DNA from 2 places in the Pseudarthrobacter sp. 1C304 genome. Region 2 is predicted to be linked to the other one. Evidence: predicted binding sites of a transcription regulator. Region 2 holds the regulator's gene; the other holds the start of a gene.
What was found. The regulator HrcA, encoded in region 2, represses chaperone genes, less so after heat shock. The targets are predictions, from matches to a motif close to TTNGCACTCGNNNNNNNCGAGTGCNAA.
Positions count from the first base shown of each region.

Region 1: the regulator HrcA is predicted to act here: its motif matches at 3,966-3,992, upstream of groES (co-chaperone GroES).

Region 1 covers NZ_JBQQCH010000002.1:307,940-317,009, forward strand. Annotated here, with positions in the region: gene ACTWQD_RS05435 (ATP-dependent DNA ligase) at 1-1,064, opposite strand, end outside; gene ACTWQD_RS05440 (dihydrofolate reductase family protein) at 1,123-1,722, shown strand; gene groL (chaperonin GroEL) at 1,827-3,437, opposite strand; gene groES (co-chaperone GroES) at 3,514-3,810, opposite strand; gene ACTWQD_RS05455 (hypothetical protein) at 4,026-4,454, opposite strand; gene ACTWQD_RS05460 (THUMP-like domain-containing protein) at 4,512-5,768, shown strand; gene ACTWQD_RS05465 (shikimate 5-dehydrogenase) at 5,807-6,628, opposite strand; gene ACTWQD_RS05470 (glycoside hydrolase family 3 N-terminal domain-containing protein) at 6,684-8,453, opposite strand; gene ACTWQD_RS05475 (glutamate--cysteine ligase) at 8,577-9,070, shown strand, end outside.
Region 2 covers NZ_JBQQCH010000003.1:120,335-129,404, reverse strand. Annotated here, with positions in the region: gene lepA (translation elongation factor 4) at 149-2,002, shown strand; gene hemW (radical SAM family heme chaperone HemW) at 2,045-3,283, shown strand; gene ACTWQD_RS08115 (DUF4870 domain-containing protein) at 3,448-3,867, opposite strand; gene ACTWQD_RS08110 (DUF3097 domain-containing protein) at 4,025-4,870, opposite strand; gene hrcA (heat-inducible transcriptional repressor HrcA) at 5,147-6,160, shown strand; gene dnaJ (molecular chaperone DnaJ) at 6,260-7,390, shown strand; gene ACTWQD_RS08095 (16S rRNA (uracil(1498)-N(3))-methyltransferase) at 7,393-8,172, shown strand; gene ACTWQD_RS08090 (GerMN domain-containing protein) at 8,209-9,070, opposite strand, start outside.

The DNA of each region.
Region 1 (9,070 bases), on a different contig from region 2:
TTCACCACCACGCCCTCGTGGCCCGCGGCGAGTGCATCCCGCGACACCCGCTCGGCAACCTCAGGATCGGCGGTGATTTCCCCCGGAATCCGGTGCGCGGGTGCCACGCGCTCCAGGACCTCAATGCGGGTGGCCAGCGGTTCGTCCAGCAGGTCGCGTCCGTCGATGTGCAGCACGTCGAAAAACCAGGGGTGCAGCAGCGTTTCCCGGACTGCGTCGGCACCGAAGCGGGACATGGTTTCCTGGAAGGGCCGCGGCGCGCCGTCCTCGTCCAGGGCGAGGGTTTCGCCGTCCAGGATCACGTCCTGCACCGGCAGCCCGCGGACCAGGTCCGCCACCTCGGGCAGCCGGTGTGTCACCTCCGCGAGGTTCCGGGTGTAGATGCGCACGTCGTTGCCGGAGCGGTGCACCTGGATGCGGGCGCCGTCGAGCTTGTATTCCACCGAGGCCTCCCCCGTGGCTTCCAGGGCTGCACGGGCACTCCCGGCGGTCGCGGCGAGCATGGGTTGTACCGGACGGCCCACCACCAGGCCGACGGCGTCCAGCTCGGCCGGGGTGCCGGTGAGCGCCAGGAGGGCGGCACCCCCGAGGTCGCCGGACAGCATGGCCGCACGGCGCACCGCCTCTACGGGCCTGCCAGCGGCGCGGGCCACGGCATCCGTCAGCACTCCCTCCAGGGCGCCGGTGCGCAGTTCCCCGAGCAGCACGCCGGCGATGAAGGACTGCTCGGACGCGGTGGCCGCCGCCATCAGCGTCCGGAGGATGGCGGCCCGCTCCCCGCCCGAACCGGTACCGGCGGTTGCCAGGAGCCGGTCCAGCGCGGCATCAAAATCGGCCACGGTGAGGCTGGGCTCCGCGGCCGGTTCTTCCTTGGCCGCCGCCATGCCGCTCCAGCCCACGCCCACACGGCCCTGGCGGGGCTTGGCACTAAGCAGTCCCACCGCCGTCGGGATCTCCGCCGGCTCAAGCCGGCCCAGAAGCTGGGCCAGGGCATCCACCTTGGCCAGCCGGGACCGAGTTGATGCGACGGCTGTTGTGGTTTCCACGAGCTCAAGGAGCAGCATGGCACCAATCCTGCCATGGCACTGGACATCGTCCGCGTGCTGCTTCCACAATGGGCGCGTGGGGATCATCGTGGCGAACCTGTTCATCACCCTCGACGGCGTCTACCAGGCGCCGGGCGGCCGTGAAGAAGACCCCGAAGGCGGCTTCGTTTTCGGCGGTTGGCAGGCGCCCGTGTCCGATGAAGGATCCGGCGCTGCCATCGCGGCCGACATCGCGACGATGGATGCCCTCCTCCTCGGCCGGAGAACCTACGACATCTTCGCGGCTTACTGGCCCCACCAAGCGGATGCGATCGCCGGGGCACTCAACCGGGTGCCCAAGTTCGTTGTGTCATCTTCCCTGCAGGACCCCGCGTGGGCGGGCACCATGGTCCTTCCGGATGCCGCGGCAGCGGGCGGGCTCCGGGACCAGTACCGGCAGGTGCACATGTTCGGCAGCGGGGTCCTCATCCGCTCGCTGCTGGCGGCAGGGGTCCTGGACCGCCTCCACCTCTGGCTGTACCCGGTGGTCCTCGGGCAGGGCAGACGTCTCTTCGACGGCGGAGCGGTGCCCGCCACGTTCCGCCTCGCCGAGCCGGCGCGCAGCTTCCCCGCGGGTGCCGTCTCGCTGGTCTACGAGCCTGCGGGCGGCGTAAAAACGCAGGAAATGACGGCCTGACGGCCCGGGCCGGCCTGGCCCGGAACCATCCATGGCACACAAAAAACCGGCCCAGCATTGCTGGACCGGTTTTTTGTTGCGGCGGTGTGCCGTTGACGCGAAGGTCAGTGGCTGTGGCCTGCGTGCTCGTCCTCTTCGGCCGGCTTCTCGACCACGAGGGTTTCCGTGGTGAGCACCAGTGCCGCGATGGACGCCGCGTTGCGGAGAGCCGCACGGGTGACCTTGACCGGGTCGATGACGCCGGCGCTGATCAGGTCCTCGTACTCGCCGGTCTTGGCGTTGAAGCCCTGGTTGATGGCCGCGTCGGCCACCTTGGCGACGACGACGTAGCCGTCGAAGCCGGCATTCTGGGCGATCCAGCGCAGCGGCTGGGTCAGGGCCCGGCGGACGATGCCGACGGCGGCAGCCGCGTCACCTTCGAGGGCCTGGACGGCCGGATCCTCATCGAGCGCCTTGAGGGCGTGGATGAGGGCGGAGCCGCCGCCGGCCACGATGCCCTCTTCGAGGGCGGCGCGGGTCGAGGACACAGCGTCTTCGATGCGGTGCTTCTTTTCCTTGAGCTCCACCTCGGTGGCGGCGCCGACCTTGATGACGCCGATGCCGCCGGCCAGCTTGGCCAGGCGTTCCTGCAGCTTTTCCTTGTCCCAGTCGGAGTCGGTGCGGGTCAGCTCGGCGCGCAGCTGGGAAACCCGGGCTGCGACGTCCTCGGCCGATCCGGCGCCGTCAACGATGGTGGTGTTGTCCTTGGTGACCGTGATGCGCCGGGCGGTACCCAGCACCCCGAGGCCCACCGTGTCCAGGCTCAGGCCCAGCTCCGGGGAGACAACCTGCGCACCGGTGAGGGTGGCGATGTCCTGCAGCATGGCCTTGCGGCGGTCGCCGAAGCCCGGGGCCTTGACGGCAACAACGTTCAGGGTGCCGCGGATGCGGTTGACGATCAGCGTGGAGAGGGCCTCGCCCTCGACGTCCTCGGCGATGATGAACAGCGGCTTGGAGCTCTGCAGCGCCTTTTCCAGCAGCGGCAGGAAGTCCTGGACCGAGGAGATCTTGCCCTGGTTGATCAGGATCAGGGCGTCTTCGAGGACGGCTTCCTGGCGTTCCGCGTCGGTGACGAAGTACGGGGACAGGTAGCCCTTGTCGAACTGCATGCCCTCGGTGAGGACCAGTTCGGTCTGCGTGGTGGAGGACTCCTCGATGGTGATCACACCATCCTTGCCGACCTTGCCGAACGCCTCGGCCAGCAGCTCGCCGACCTCGTCGCTCTGGGCGGAGATGGACGCGACGTTGGCGACCTGGGTGCCTTCGACCGGGCGGGCGTTCTCCAGCAGGCGGGCAGCCACGGCCTCAACCGAGACCTCGATGCCGCGCTTGATCTGGCCGGGAGCTGCGCCGGCCGCAACGTTGCGGAGGCCTTCCTTGACCAGAGCCTGGGCCAGCACCGTGGCGGTGGTGGTGCCGTCGCCGGCAACATCGTTGGTCTTGGTGGCGACCTCCTTGGCAAGCTGCGCGCCAAGGTTCTCGTACGGGTCGTCCAGTTCGACTTCACGGGCGATGGTGACGCCGTCGTTGGTGATCGTGGGGGCGCCCCACTTCTTGTCCAGCACGACGTTGCGGCCGCGCGGGCCGAGCGTCACCTTGACCGTGTTGGCGAGCTTATCGATGCCGGCTTCAAGCGACCGGCGGGCAGCGTCGTCAAACGCAAGCTGCTTTGCCATGGTTTTGTCCTTTCAAGACAGAACCCCGCGCAACTGACCCGTCAAAGAAGGATCGGCGGCGCGGGGTCCAAGAGAGTTACTTTACGACGATCGCCAGGACGTCGCGGGCGGACAGCACGAGGTACTCGGTGCCGCCGGTCTTGACTTCAGTTCCGCCGTACTTGGAGTAGATGACAACGTCGCCGACCGTGACGTCGACCGGAACGCGGTTGCCGTTGTCGTCGAAGCGGCCGGGGCCTACTGCGACAACTTCGCCTTCCTGCGGCTTCTCCTGTGCGGAGTCCGGGATAACCAGGCCGGAAGCCGTGGTCTGCTCGGCTTCGAGCGGGCGGACAACAATACGATCCTCAAGAGGCTTAATAGAGACCGACAAGGACCTCTCCTTTTCGTCAGCAAATTCGTGGACTTTAAAGCGGTGGCGCCAAGGCATGCAGACCGTCGTCGCGGTGCCGGCAGCAGCCTGGCTGCAAAGCTTCAGGTGTTAGCACCCTCCTAGGGAGAGTGCTAATGACGACTCTATGTAAGGAGTTAGCACTCGGTCAAGGCGAGTGCCAGAAGTTCGTTCCCGGTGAACGCCGGGGAGGAGGTTTACGCCCGCCCGCCCAGGTCCTCGAAGTCCACGTCCTCGCCGTCCTCGGCGGCCCGTTCGTTCCGGTGCCGGTAGATCACCAGGGCGCCCGCCGCGGCCAGTGCGGTCCCGGCGGCCAGGAAGGCAATGCCGCCGGCGCGGACAGCGGCGTAGTTGTCGCGGATGTCCTTCGCCTCATCGGTGGCGTCCGCAATGTCCTTGCCGCCCACCGAATAGACGGTGGCGTTGAAGGAGTCCAGGAAGAAGATGATGACCAGCAGCGCGGCGCAGATCCCCGCGATCGCGATTCCGGCGATCAGCGCCGGCCGGGCGTAGCGGGCGAGCCCCCGGCGGGCGGGGCGGCCGCCGCCGTCGCCGTCCTGGGGAGCGTCGGCGTCCGGCCGGTAGTTCTCGTCCGTGCCATTGTTTGCCGTGCCGCTGTAATCCATGCCGTCAAGCCTATCGGTCGGAACGGACCGGCCGCGCCCTGAACTAGGCTTGATCCCATGGCTGACGCACCCCAGGACCAGATCGCGCCCCTTCTCAACCCCGAGGGCTGGGAGCTGCTGGCGTCGCTGGGCCCGTACCGGGAGGACGAGGCGTTCCGCCTCAACGCGTCCCTCCGGAAGGCCGGACACTCCCCCGAACTCGTCTCCGCCGTGCTCACCCAGTCGCGGCTGCGGACCAAGGCCGAGGCCAAGTTCGGCGAGTTCGCCCGGCAGATGATCTTCACCCAGGCGGGCCTTGAGCAGGCCACCCGGCTCACGGTGGCGGCCCGGCATGCGCAGCGTTTCGCGGAAGCCGGCGTGCAGCACGTGGCCGACCTGGGCTGCGGACTCGGCGCCGATGCCATGGCACTCGCGTCCCTGGACCTCCGGGTCACGGCGGTGGAAATGGATGAGACGACGGCGGCCTGCGCCACGATGAACTTGATCCCCTTCCGGAACGCCACCGTGGTCCACGCGGACGCGACGGCGGTGGACCTGGACGGGATGGACGGCGTATGGCTGGACCCGGCCCGCCGGACCACGTCCACATCTGGCACGAAGCGGATCTGGGACCCGGAGGATTTCTCCCCGCCGCTGTCCTTCGTCGAATCCCTGGCCGCCGCGGGCCTGGCCGTGGGCGTGAAGATGGGCCCTGGCATGCCGCACGATTCCGTGCCCGTGGACTGTGAAGCCCAGTGGGTCTCGGTGGGCGGGGACGTGACCGAAGTGGCGTTGTGGTTCAACGCAGTCCGGCGGCCGGGCATCCGGCGGGCGGCCCTGGTCCTGGGCCCCGCGGGGGCAGCGGAGCTCACCAGTTCCGAGGACTTCGACGGCGGCCCGGTTGCCCCGGTGGGGCCGGTGGAGGGGTACCTCTACGAGCCTGACGGCGCCGTCATCCGCGCGGGGCTGGTGGCCGACGTCGCCCTCCAGCTGGGCGGGCACCTGGTGGACGAACACATCGCCTACATCTGCGCCCCGGAACTGCACGACTCGCCGTTCGCCCGGGCCTACAAGGTGCTCGAGGTGATGCCCTACAACGTCAAGGCCCTCAAGGCCTGGGTGAAGGACCAGGGCATCGGCGTCCTGGACATCAAGAAGCGCGGCACGTCGGTCACGCCGGAGGAGCTGCGCAAACAGCTCCTCCCCTCAGGGAAGAACACAGCAGGGAAAAACACAGCAGGGAAGGCGTCGGGGAAAAGCGGCAAGAAAACGGCCACCCTGGTCCTGACCAGGATAGGCGAGGAGCGGGTGGCCGTTGTGGTGGAGCCGGTCTAGGACCGGCACCCGGTCTTTAGATTTCAGGAACCGGCGGGCTACTGGGCCCGCATGAAGTCCTCGGCCGCCCGGACCTGGGCGTCGCTGGGGCGTATCCCCGTGTACAGGACAAACTGTTCCAGCGCCTGGATGGTGGCCACTTCCGCCCCGGTGATCACGGTTTTGCCAGCCGCCCGGCCGGCCTGGACCAGCGGGGTTTCGGCCGGCAGCGCCACGACGTCGAACACCACCTTCGCGGCGTCGATCACCTCCTGCGGGAAGGACAGCGAGCCGGACTCCGGGCCGCCCGCCATGCCGATGGGGGTGACGTTGATGATCATGTCGGCTGTGGCGGAGGGTTCGACGTCGGCGCGCCAGGCGAAACCGTAGAGCCCGGCGAGCGCCCGGCCGGCTTCCTCGTTGCGCGCCACGATGGTGACGTCGCGGAACCCGGCATCGCGCAGCGCTGCCGCGGTGGCCTTGGCCATGCCGCCGGCGCCCCGCAGCAGCACCGAGTGCGACGCCGGGACAGCGTTGCGCTGCAGCAGCTGTTCGATCGCGGTGTAGTCGGTGTTGTAGGCGGTGAGCCGGCCGCCGTCGTTGACAATCGTGTTGACCGAGTCGATGGCCTTCGCGGAGGGGTCCATCACGTCCACGAGGGCGATGACATCTTCCTTGTACGGCATGGACACGGCGCAGCCGCGGATTCCGAGGCCGCGCACGCCGGCGATCGCCTGGACGAGGTCCGTGGGGGCGAAGGCCTTGTAAATCCAGTTCAGGCCCAGCTGTTCGTACAGGTGGTTGTGGAAACGCGTCCCGTTGTTGCTCGGCCGGGCCGAGAGCGAGATGCAGAGGGTCATGTCTTTATTCAGGATGGGCACCACCCCATTAAACGCCAGGCCGGCAGGTCAAGGGCGGTTTGCCGGGCCCGGCGTTTCAGCCGCAGCCGGTTCCCGGCGGCTGCGGCCCGACGGCGACCGGCAGGTTTCCGGGGGCTGTGGCATGACCGGCCAGCACGGCGGCCAGCGCGTCGAAGGCCCCCTGGCTGCGGCCGTACAGGGCGATCCTGGCCGGCGCGTCCGACTCCGCCAGCGGCCACGGCGCATCCAGCGCCACCGCCACGGCAGCGCCGTCCTCCGCTGCCGCCGTGGCGCCGCGCCCGATCAGGGAGACCAGTGGTCCCGCCCCGACACGGATGCCGGCCGTCCGCGCGGCGGCGGCAAAGCGGGCCCGGTCCTCGGCCGTGCCGCCGGTGACGCGGACGCTGGCGGGCACGATCGGCCCGCGGCACGGGCCGGCCAGCACGGTGATGGCCGCTTCGGAGACGTCGCGTGAGGTTTCGGCGCCGCTGCCCGGGGGTGTCCCCGCCCCGGCGCCGGTGCGGCCGCGCCAGATCATCATGGTGACGACGCGCTGGGCCGCCTCGGCAAGCCGTTCCGGCGGCAGGGCACCGCTGTGCAGCGCGCCGATGATCGCGGCGTGGGCCGATTCCACGTTCACGGGCATCAGGAGCAGGTCGGCGCCGGCGGCCAGGGCCAGCGGCGCGGCAGAGTCATTGGGGTACCGGTCCTTGACCGCGGCCATGTTGAGGGCGTCGGTGACGGCGACGCCCTGGAACCCCATCCTCCGCAGTTCCGCGTAGGCCGCCGGGGACACCGAGGCGGGCACTCCGGCCTGCAGCGCGGGGACATCGATGTGCCCGGCCATGACCATCGGCAGGCCGGCGTCGATGGCGGCCTGGAAGGGCACCAGGTCCCGGGCCCGGAGCTGGTCCAGGCTTGCGCCCTGGACGGGCAGCCCGGCGTGGGAATCCACGGTGACCGAGCCGTGGCCGGGAAAGTGCTTCGCGGCGGGCAGGAGCCCGGCGGCCAGCATCCCCTGCGAGAAGGCAACGCCGAAGCCTGACGCCGCGCCGGCGTCGCCGGACATGGACCGGGCGCCGATGGTGGGGTCGGCCGGGCCCATGGTGACGTCGGAGGCCGGGGCGAAGTTCGTGTTGAAGCCGAGGCCCGCCAGTTCGGCGGCCATTGCCTGGCCGCCGGCACCCGCGAGGGGTCCGCTGCCGGCCGCGCCGTAGCTCATCGGGGCTGGCCACTCGGTCAGCGGCGCCCGCAGCCGGGCCACCACGCCGCCTTCCTGGTCGACGCCCACCAGGCCGGGCCACCAGCGCCCGCCGGACCGCGCCGCGGCCTGGAGCCGGCTGGTGACGCCGTGCATCGCCGCGGTGTCCACCGTGCCATCCGGTGTTCCCGGGACGTTGTCCCCCATGATGATGGACCCGGCCAGCTGCAGGCGCTCGATGACGTCCGCCTGCGCCCTGTGGTCCCGCCCGCGGTAGAACGGCATCAGAACCTGCCCCGCCTGCTGCTCGGGGGACATCGCTGCCACCGCCCGCGCCGCGGCGTTCGCGTCCCGCTGCTGCGGGCCCCAGCCGAGCGGACGGGTTCCGGCGCGGGGCAGGCCGTCGGGGATGTCGGGGGTGTCAGCTCCCCCGGGGGCTTCGGGCGGGTGCCCGGAAGGGGCTGCCGGGGCTGGCGGGGCCGTCGGGGCTGTTCGGGCGGGGTCGTTGGCACTTCCCCCGGGATCCGCCGTCGGAGGCCCGGAGCAGGAGGCGGTTCCGATGACGAGTCCCAGAACCGCCGTCAGGGCCGCCCCTATCCGGAGTCTTTTGTGAACACTGTCACGGGTTCGCTGCAATCTGGCCACCGGTTCGATGCTACCCCTGCACTAGACTTGGACCACCGTTGCCCCGCCGGTTGTCCGGCGGATCCCCCCATGGCGCAGCCGGCTCAGGCACGGACATCGACAGCTGAACAATGAAGGGACCACATGAAGATTGATTTCGCTTCATCCAGGCAATCAACTCTTGGTGTGGAATGGGAACTGGCCCTCGTCGACGCGGAAACGGGCGAGCTGGCCTCCGTGGCGCAGGAAGTGCTCCGCGGCGTGGCCGCCGCGCATCCCGAACTCAATGAGGATGACGAGCACCCCCACATCAAGCAGGAACTGCTGCTGAACACCGTGGAACTCGTCACCGGCATCTGCACCACGGTTGCGGAAGCGAAAGCTGACCTGCTCAGTTCGCTCCAGGCGGTGCGGGACGTCACCGACCCCATGGGCGTGGAGGTGTTCTGCGCCGGCAGCCACCCCTTCAGCCCGCCGCAGCTGCAGCCTGTGACGGACAAGGAGCGCTACGCCAAGCTCATTGATCGCACGCAGTGGTGGGGCCGCCAGATGGTGATCTACGGCGTCCACGTCCATGTGGGCCTGGACAGCCGGGACAAGGTCCTTCCGGTACTGGACGGCCTGGTCAACTACTTCCC
Region 2 (9,070 bases):
GCCCCGCCGGTAAGTGGGGGATGTAATGCCGCAGGTCCGGACGTGGGAGACTATAGGGAGAGTAAAAGCGGTGCGCTGCAGGACGGGAAACCGGCCCGGCGCCAAACCGTGGAATAGCCAACAGTTAAGCCAACAGTAAGGACCCTGCGTGTCTCCCATGGCCCGCACCGCCCCGGTGCCCGCCGCAACAGATCCGGCCATCATCCGGAACTTTTGCATCATTGCGCACATTGACCACGGCAAATCAACGCTGGCCGACCGGATGCTTCAGTACACCGGCGTGGTCCAGTCCCGTGACATGAAGGCCCAGTACCTGGACCGCATGGACATTGAGCGCGAACGCGGCATCACCATCAAGTCCCAGGCCGTCCGCATGCCGTGGGAACTCGACGGCACCAGCTACGCGCTGAACATGATCGATACGCCCGGTCACGTTGACTTTACCTACGAGGTCTCCCGCTCGCTCGCGGCCTGCGAAGGCGCCGTGCTGCTGGTGGACGCGGCCCAGGGCATTGAGGCCCAGACACTCGCCAACCTTTACCTGGCGATGGAGAACAACCTCACCATCATCCCGGTCCTGAACAAGATCGACCTCCCGGCTGCCCAGCCCGAAAAGTACGCGGCCGAGCTCGCCAGCCTGATCGGCGGCGACCCGGACGACGTCCTGCGCGTCTCCGGCAAGACCGGCGCCGGCGTCGAGGCCCTGCTGGACAAGATCGTCCGCGACCTTCCCGCCCCGGTGGGCGACCCCGACGCTCCCGCCCGGGCCATGATTTTCGACTCGGTGTATGACACCTACCGCGGCGTGGTCACCTACGTCCGCGTCGTCGACGGAATGCTGCACCCGCGCGAACGCATCCAGATGATGTCCACCCGCGCCAGCCACGAACTCCTCGAGATCGGCGTCAGCTCCCCGGAGCCTACCCCGTCCAAGGGGCTCGGCGTGGGCGAAGTGGGCTACCTCATCACCGGTGTGAAGGACGTCCGCCAGTCCAAGGTCGGCGACACCGTCACCAACCTGGCCAAGCCCGCCGCCGAGTCGCTTCCCGGCTATGCCGACGCCAAGCCGATGGTCTTCTCCGGCCTGTATCCGCTGGACGGCACGGACTACCCGGTGCTCCGCGACGCGCTGGAGAAGCTGATGCTCAACGACGCCGCGCTCGTCTACGAGCCGGAGACCTCCGCGGCCCTGGGCTTCGGCTTCCGTGTGGGCTTCCTGGGCCTGCTGCACCTGGAAATCACCCGTGAGCGGCTCGAGCGCGAATACAACCTGGACCTGATTTCCACCGCGCCGAACGTGGAATACGAGGTCACGCTGGAGGACAAGCGGGTTGTCCACGTCACCAACCCCAGCGAGTACCCCACCGGCAAGGTGGCCGAGGTCCGCGAGCCGATGGTGTCCGCGACCATCCTGGCGCCCAACGACTTCGTCGGCGCCATCATGGAGCTTTGCCAGAGCCGCCGCGGCGTCATGGGCGGCATGGACTACCTCTCCGAGGACCGGGTGGAGATCCGGTACCGGCTTCCGCTGGCCGAGATCGTCTTCGACTTCTTCGACATCCTGAAGTCCAAGACCCGCGGCTACGGTTCGCTGGACTGGAAGGCCGACGGCGACCAGGTGGCCGACCTCGTCAAGGTGGACATCATGCTCCAGGGCGAGCAGGTGGATGCGTTCTCCGCCATTACCCACCGGGACAAGGCCTACGCCTACGGTGTGATGATGACCAGCAAGCTGCGTGAACTGATCCCGCGGCAGCAGTTCGAGGTGCCCATCCAGGCCGCCATCGGGTCGAGGATCATCGCCCGCGAAAGCATCCGCGCCATCCGCAAGGACGTGCTCGCCAAGTGCTACGGCGGCGACATCACCCGAAAGCGCAAACTGCTGGAAAAGCAGAAGGAAGGCAAGAAGCGCATGAAGATGGTGGGCCGGGTCGAGGTGCCGCAGGAAGCCTTCATCGCCGCCCTCACCACGGATGAGTCCAAGGACAAGGCCAAGAAGTAGCGGTGCCCGCCATGACTGTCCTCCCGCAGGCGGGTCCGGCCCGTGCCTAGCGCCCTGCCGCTGGGCGACCCCGCGCCACCGGACGGGCTCCTGCCTGCCCAGGCGCTGGAAGACGCCGCCTCCCGGGCCTTCGGGCTCTACGTGCACATCCCGTTCTGCGCCGTGCGCTGCGGCTACTGCGACTTCAACACCTACACCGCCACGGAACTCGGCGGGGGCGCGTCCCAGGACGCCTACGCCGCCACCGCGGTGGCGGAGGTGCAGTTCGCCGCTGAAGTCCTGGCGGCGTCCGGGCTCCCGGCACGCCCGCTCAGCACGGTCTTCTTCGGGGGCGGCACCCCCACACTGCTCCCGGCCGAGGACCTGGCGAGTGTCCTGACGGCAGCGATCGGGGCGTGGGGCCTTGCGCCGGGCGCCGAGGTCACCACGGAGGCAAACCCGGACTCCGTCACGCCTGCTTCCCTGCAGCTGCTCGCCGACGCCGGTTTCACCCGCGTCTCCTTTGGCATGCAGTCGGCAGTGCCGCACGTCCTGAAGGTGCTGGACCGCACCCACACCCCCAGCCGGGTGCCGCAGGCGGTGCAGTGGGCGCGGGAAGCCGGCCTCGCTGTCAGCCTTGACCTGATCTACGGCACCCCGGGGGAGTCGCTGGCCGACTGGCGCTACTCGCTGGAGACGGCACTGTCCTACGCGCCCGACCACATCAGCGCCTACGCGCTGATCGTGGAGGACGGCACTAAACTCGCGGCCCAGATCCGCCGCGGCGAGGTCCCGGAAATCGACGACGACGACCACGCCGCCAAATACGAACTCGCCGACCAGCTCATCTCGGCCGCCGGGCTGTCCTGGTACGAGGTCAGCAACTGGTCCCGCACACCGGAGCAGGCCTGCCGCCACAACCTCGCGTACTGGCGCGGGGACGACTGGTGGGGGATCGGCCCGGGGGCGCACTCCCACGTCGGGGGCGTGCGCTGGTGGAACGTCAAGCACCCCACCGCCTACGCCGGCCGGATGGCCGCCGGGCTGTCACCGGCCGCCGGCCGGGAAACCCTCGATTCCGGAACCCGCAACGTGGAGCGGGTCATGCTGGAAGCCCGTCTCAGCTCCGGACTGGAGATTCCCAGCCTGGGCGGACTGGGCGACACTGGCAGGCACGCCATCGCCGGGCTGATCGCCGACGGGCTGATCGAGCCGGCGGCGGCCTTCCACGGTACCCTCGTGCTGACCTTGAAGGGCCGGCTGCTCGCCGATGCCGTGGTCCGGAGGATCCTGCCAGATTAGGTGTCCGGAGGATCTTGCCCGATTAGGTGCCCGGAGGATTTTGCCCGACCAGGGTCCGGAGGATCCTGCCCGACCGGCCCGCAAACCAAAAAGCCGGCCGCCGCCCCGTGGGGCTGCGGCCGGCTTTCCTGGTTCGATCTGGTGCTGGTGTTGGTGCCGTTGCGCTACTTGATCCAGCGGAGATTGAACTCGTAGCGGTGCGGCTGGCCGCGGTTGACGTGGATGCCGGCCGCGACGGAGAAGCAGGTGACGGCAATCCAGATCACCGTGGCGAGGACGGCGAAGATGTTGCCCACCACCGGGACGAAGACCAGCAGGTTGCAGACCACCGCGGCGATCGTGGGCGGCAGCGTGAAGTTGAGGGCTTCCTTGGACTCCTGTGCGGTGAACGGGCCGCGGTCCTTGAAAATCAGGTAGATCAGCAGCGCAGGGACGCAGCCGAGGATGCCGCCGAAGTGCGCGAGCGTGGCCCACTGGCGGTCCTCGTTTGCCGTCAGCGGCAGCGCATTGGCGGGAACGCCGTGGTAAGGCGGCTGGCCATGGCCGGCCTGGTCGCCGGGGTATTCGCGTGCATCATCTGCCACGGTGTCGTCCTTCGGATTGCGGTGTTGCATTGGTGCCTGGAAATGCGGTGCCTGGAAATGCCAGGGCTGCGCCGGGAGCGAAGCCGCCTTACCAAGAATACTTGCTTGGGGGCGGAATCGCGGATTGGCCCGCTGGTGCGGGCGGCCGGACGGGAACTCAGGGCACCGTGAGGAAGTCGATCACTTCCTCCACCCTTCCCAGCAGGGACGGTTCCAAATCGGCGTAGCTGCGCACCGCGCCGAGGAGTTTCTGCCAGCCCAGGCCGATGTCCTCCTTGGTGCTGTGCGGCCAGCCGAACGCCATGAGGATGCCGGTTTTCCAGTCAACGCCGCGCGGGATCACGGGCCACTTCTCGATCCCCAGCACAGCGGGCCGGATCGCCTGCCAGACGTCCACGTACGGGTGGCCCACAATCAGCACGTTCCCGGCCGCGCCGGGGGATGCCATGACGGCGTCGGCGATCCGGGATTCCTTGGAATCAGGAACCAGGTGGTCCACCAGGACACCAAGCCGGCGGCCGGGTCCGGGCCGGAAGGCGGCCACCGCGCCGGCGAGGTCGTCAATGCCGTGCAGCGGCTCGACCACAATGCCCTCCACCCGCAAGTCGTCGCCCCAGACTTTTTCGACGAGTTCGGCGTCGTGCTTGCCTTCCACCCAGATCCGGCTCGCTTTCGCCACCTGGGCGCGCTGCCCGGCGACCCGGACAGAGCCGGAGGCCGTGCGGGTGCCGGCCGGGGCCGCGGCCCGCGGCGCCGGCGGCATCAGCCGGATCGGCTGTCCTTCCAGCAGGAAGCCGAAGCCGAGCCGGAACGACCGCGACTTGCCGCGGCGGTCCTCCAGGGCAACGACGTGCATTCCGCCGGACTTCTCGACCCGGGTCACGGCCCCCACCCAGCCGGACTGCACTTCCTCCAGCACCATGCCGCGCTCCACCGGCACCTCCGGCAGCTGGGTCTTGGCGGGGGCGGACAGGTCCTGGGGGCCCCAGTTCTGGTACGACATTGGTTCCACACTGCTTTGCGCTTGGTCTTTGACGGCGGGCTGTGCCCGAAAACACCAGCCCCGGGAAGAACGCCCGGAGCGAATCCAATGCTAACAACGCGGCGACTCATATTAGACTGGTTAGCACTTAGGCATGTCGAGTGCTAACCACAGCGCTTGTTGGACGTTGTGGTTATTGAACACAGCTCCTGTTGAACATGCCTTGTGCCAGCGCAGTGTGCGGTGCGGCCGGTGAACGGCGGCGCCGGACGCCGGACCGTCGATTGGAGGTGGAACGTGAGCGAACCACGCAAACTCGAAGTGCTGCGCGCCATCGTGGAGGACTATGTCCATTCACGGGAACCCGTCGGCTCCAAAGCCCTCGTCGAGCGGCACCACTTGGGCGTGTCCAGTGCCACGATCCGCAATGACATGGCCGCCCTGGAGGACGAGGGGCTGATCACGGCGCCGCACACCAGTGCCGGGCGCATCCCCACGGACAAGGGTTACCGGCTCTTCGTCGACCAGATTTCGGCGGTCAAGCCCCTTTCGCCGGCGGAACGCCGCGCCATCCAGGCGCTGCTGGAGGGCTCCGATGACCTCGATGACGTCCTGGACCGGACCGTCCGGCTGCTCGCGCAGCTGACCAACCAGGTCGCCGTCGTGCAGTACCCGCACCTCAGCAGGGCCAAGGTACGGCACATCGAATTCGTCCTGCTGGCACCCCGCAAGGTGCTCGCGGTGCTGATCGCGGACACCGGCAAGGTGGAACAGCGGGTCATCGACGTCGGCCAGGACCTCCCCGACGACGCCCTCGCCGAACTCCGCACACGGTTCCTCGGCTCCCTCTCCGGCACCCCGCTGAACATCCTGCCGCAGTCGCTGCAGGCAGTGGTTGCCAGCTGCCCGCCCGCACGGCGCAGCGTCGCCCAGGCGCTGGCCCGCGGCCTGGAGGCCCTGGCCACGAGCAGCCGCGAGGAGCGCATGGTCATGGCCGGCACAGCCAACCTGGCCCGCTCCAATGTGGACTTCCCGCTGAGCATCGGCCCGGTGTTGGAGGCCCTCGAGGAGCAGGTGGTCATGCTGCGCCTGCTGAGCGACATGGCCGCGGACCCGCGCGGCGTCACGGTCAGCATCGGCCGGGAGAACCCGTACGACGGACTCGCGGAGGCCTCGGTGGTGGCCACCGGCTACGGGCCGGACGCGACCGCCAAGGTCGGCGTGCTCGGCCCCACCCGGATGGACTATCCCACCACCATGGCCGCCGTCCGGGCGGTGGCCCGCTACCTGTCACGGATCCTCGGACCCTGACGGACAACGCCCACACCCGGACCGCCGGGCACCAACCAGGCTTCTTGCCCCTTACCGCTTGCCCCTAACCGGCAGTACAACCAGGAAGAGATACACACTTTGAGCAGCCACTACGACGTTCTTGGAGTCTCCCGCGAAGCTACGGGTGAAGAAATCAAGAAGGCCTACCGCAAGCTGGCGCGGACCCTCCACCCCGACGTGAACCCCGGGGATGACGCATCGGAGCGGTTCAAGGCCGTGACGCACGCCTACGAGGTGCTGTCCGATCCGCAGAAGCGCCGGATCTATGACACCACCGGCAACGAGAACGGCACCGAGAACGGGTTTGGCGGCGGAAGCTACTCCGGCCAGGGCTTCGCGTTCCAGGACATCTTCGAGACCTTCTTCGGCGCCGGCGGCGGCCAGGCCGGTCCGGCCTCCCGGGTCCGCCGCGGCCAGGACGCCCTGATCAGCGTCCGGATCGACCTCCGCGACGCCGTGTTCGGCGTCAACAAGAAAATCGAAGTCGACACGGCCGTCACCTGCCCCACCTGCGAGGGCTCATGCTGCCGGGAAGGCAGCCACCCGGAGCGCTGCGACATCTGCGGCGGCAGCGGTCAGGTGCAGCGCGCCGTCCGCTCCATCCTCGGCCAGGTCATGACCACGGCGCCCTGCGGCTCTTGCGAGGGCTTTGGCACCGTTATCAAGGACCCCTGCAACGAATGCGCCGGCCAGGGCCGGATCCGCAGCCGGCGCTCCCTGACGGTCAAGGTTCCCGCCGGCGTCGCCACCGGCACCCGCATCCAGCTCTCCGGCCAGGGCGAGGCCGGTCCTGCCGGCGGACCCGCCGGCGATCTGTACGTGGAGATCCGCGTCAACAACGACGCCACCTACGTGCGCGACGGCGACGACCTGCACGCCAGCCTCAACATCCCCATGACGGCCGCCGCCCTGGGCACCGAGCTCACGCTGGACACCTTTGACGGCCAGCAGGAGATCGACGTCAAGGCCGGCACGCAGTCCGGTGAGGTCATCACCCTCCGCGGGCTCGGCGTCACCCACCTGCGCGGCTACGGCCGGGGGGACCTCAAGGTCCACCTGCAGGTTGATACCCCCGGCAAGCTCGACGCCGCCCAGGAGGACCTGCTGCGCCAGCTCGCGAAGCTGCGCGGCGAGCAGTTCACCGAGGGAAAGCTCGCGGCGAGCGGCGGTGTCTTCGCGAAGCTCCGGGACCGCCTCGGTAACCTGTAGCGGTGAGCAACCCCGTTTTCTTCACGGCCCCCGGCACCCTGGACGGGCTGGCGCCCGGTTCCGAGTTCATCCTGGACGGGGCCGAGGCGCGGCACGCCGTCACGGTGAAACGGCTCACCGTGGGTGAGTCCGTGGACATCGCCGACGGCGCCGGAAAACGCCTGACCGGCGCCGTCGCGGCCGTCGGCCCGAACCAGCTGACGGTGACGTGCGCTGAACTTTCCGACGAGCCCCGGCCGCCGGTCCGGCTGGTCCTGGTGCAGGCCCTCGCGAAGGGTGACCGGGACGAGCTCGCGGCGGAGACCGCCACCGAACTGGGAATCGACGCCGTAGTACCGTGGCAGGCGGAACGCTCCATCGTCCGCTGGAAGGCGGAGCGGGCGGCGAAAGCCCACGCCAAGTGGCAGTCAATCGTCACGGCGGCGGCCAAACAGGCGCGCCGTGCGTGGATCCCTGAGGTACGTTCCGCCGTCGACACCGCCGGGCTGCAGGCCGCAGTGGCCGCCGCTGACCTGGCCGTCATCCTCCACGAGGACGCGGTGCGTCCGCTGCGCCACGTGCTGGAGGCTTGGCAGGCGGCGGATTCCGCTGCCGGAGGGGCCGCTGACGCATGCGAAATCCTGCTGATTGTGGGACCGGAGGGCGGCATCAGCCCCCGGGAAGTCACCCGGCTCTGCGACGCCGGCGCTGTCACGGCCCTGCTGGGACACCACGTACTGCGGTCGTCCACCGCAGGGCCCGCTGCCACCGTCCTCGCCAGCGACATCCTGGGCCGCTGGTAGCCCGGAGCCGGCCGGTGCCACCTCCGGCGGGGGCGCCTACTTGACCGTGAATCCGCGCGTGTCGACGTTCAAGTCCTTGTCCGGGTTTCCTTCTTCAACCTGCGACACCCGGACCTCGTAGTTCCCGGGCCCGAGGTTGACCGAGAGGCTGAAGGCACCCGGTTCGCCGGTCCCGGACGACGCCGTGACCGTCCCGTTCAGGTAGGTGGTGGTGATGCTGCCGTCGATCCGCAGGATCTCCCAGCGGAGCTCTCCGCCGGGGTCGATGCTGCGGCCCGAGATCTTGACGGCGCCGTCGTCCACCGAGGTCCCCTCCTGGGGATCGATGATCCAGACCGGGGCCACCATTCCGGCGGTCCGCGCGGTCGGAGCGCCGAGCCGGACATGGTTGAAAGCAACGTAGTCGGTGTGGCCGTCCACAAGGACCACCACCTGGATCTGCTGCCCGGAATCGATCAGTCCGGCGCTGGCGGCGGCCGCCGTCGCGGTGTACACCAACTGCTGGACGGCCCGCTCCGCCATGGCGGGATCGACGTTGCTGTTGAAGGCATCGGCGGACATGTCCACCGTAATAACGTTCTTGCCGGAGATGGACGTCGCGAGTTTCTTCGGGTTCTGCCACGGCGTGAAGAAGTCCGGGTCCAGCGGCTTCTGCGACATCATGACCCGCAGCGCCCGTGTTACCGGATTCTCCTCCTCGGGGACGTCGCGGAACTCGCGGTAAAGGAACGTGTCCTCATTGCTCCGGCCGATCCAGTAGACCGGGGCCTTGTTGGATGCCTGGGTGGTTTCCAGCGGCGCGCTGGTGGTGGCCGCCGACGCCTGCGCGGACATCACCTGCGAGGGGGTGCTGGCGTTGGTGGCGCCGGGCTGGGGGGTTGCCACGCACCCGGACAGG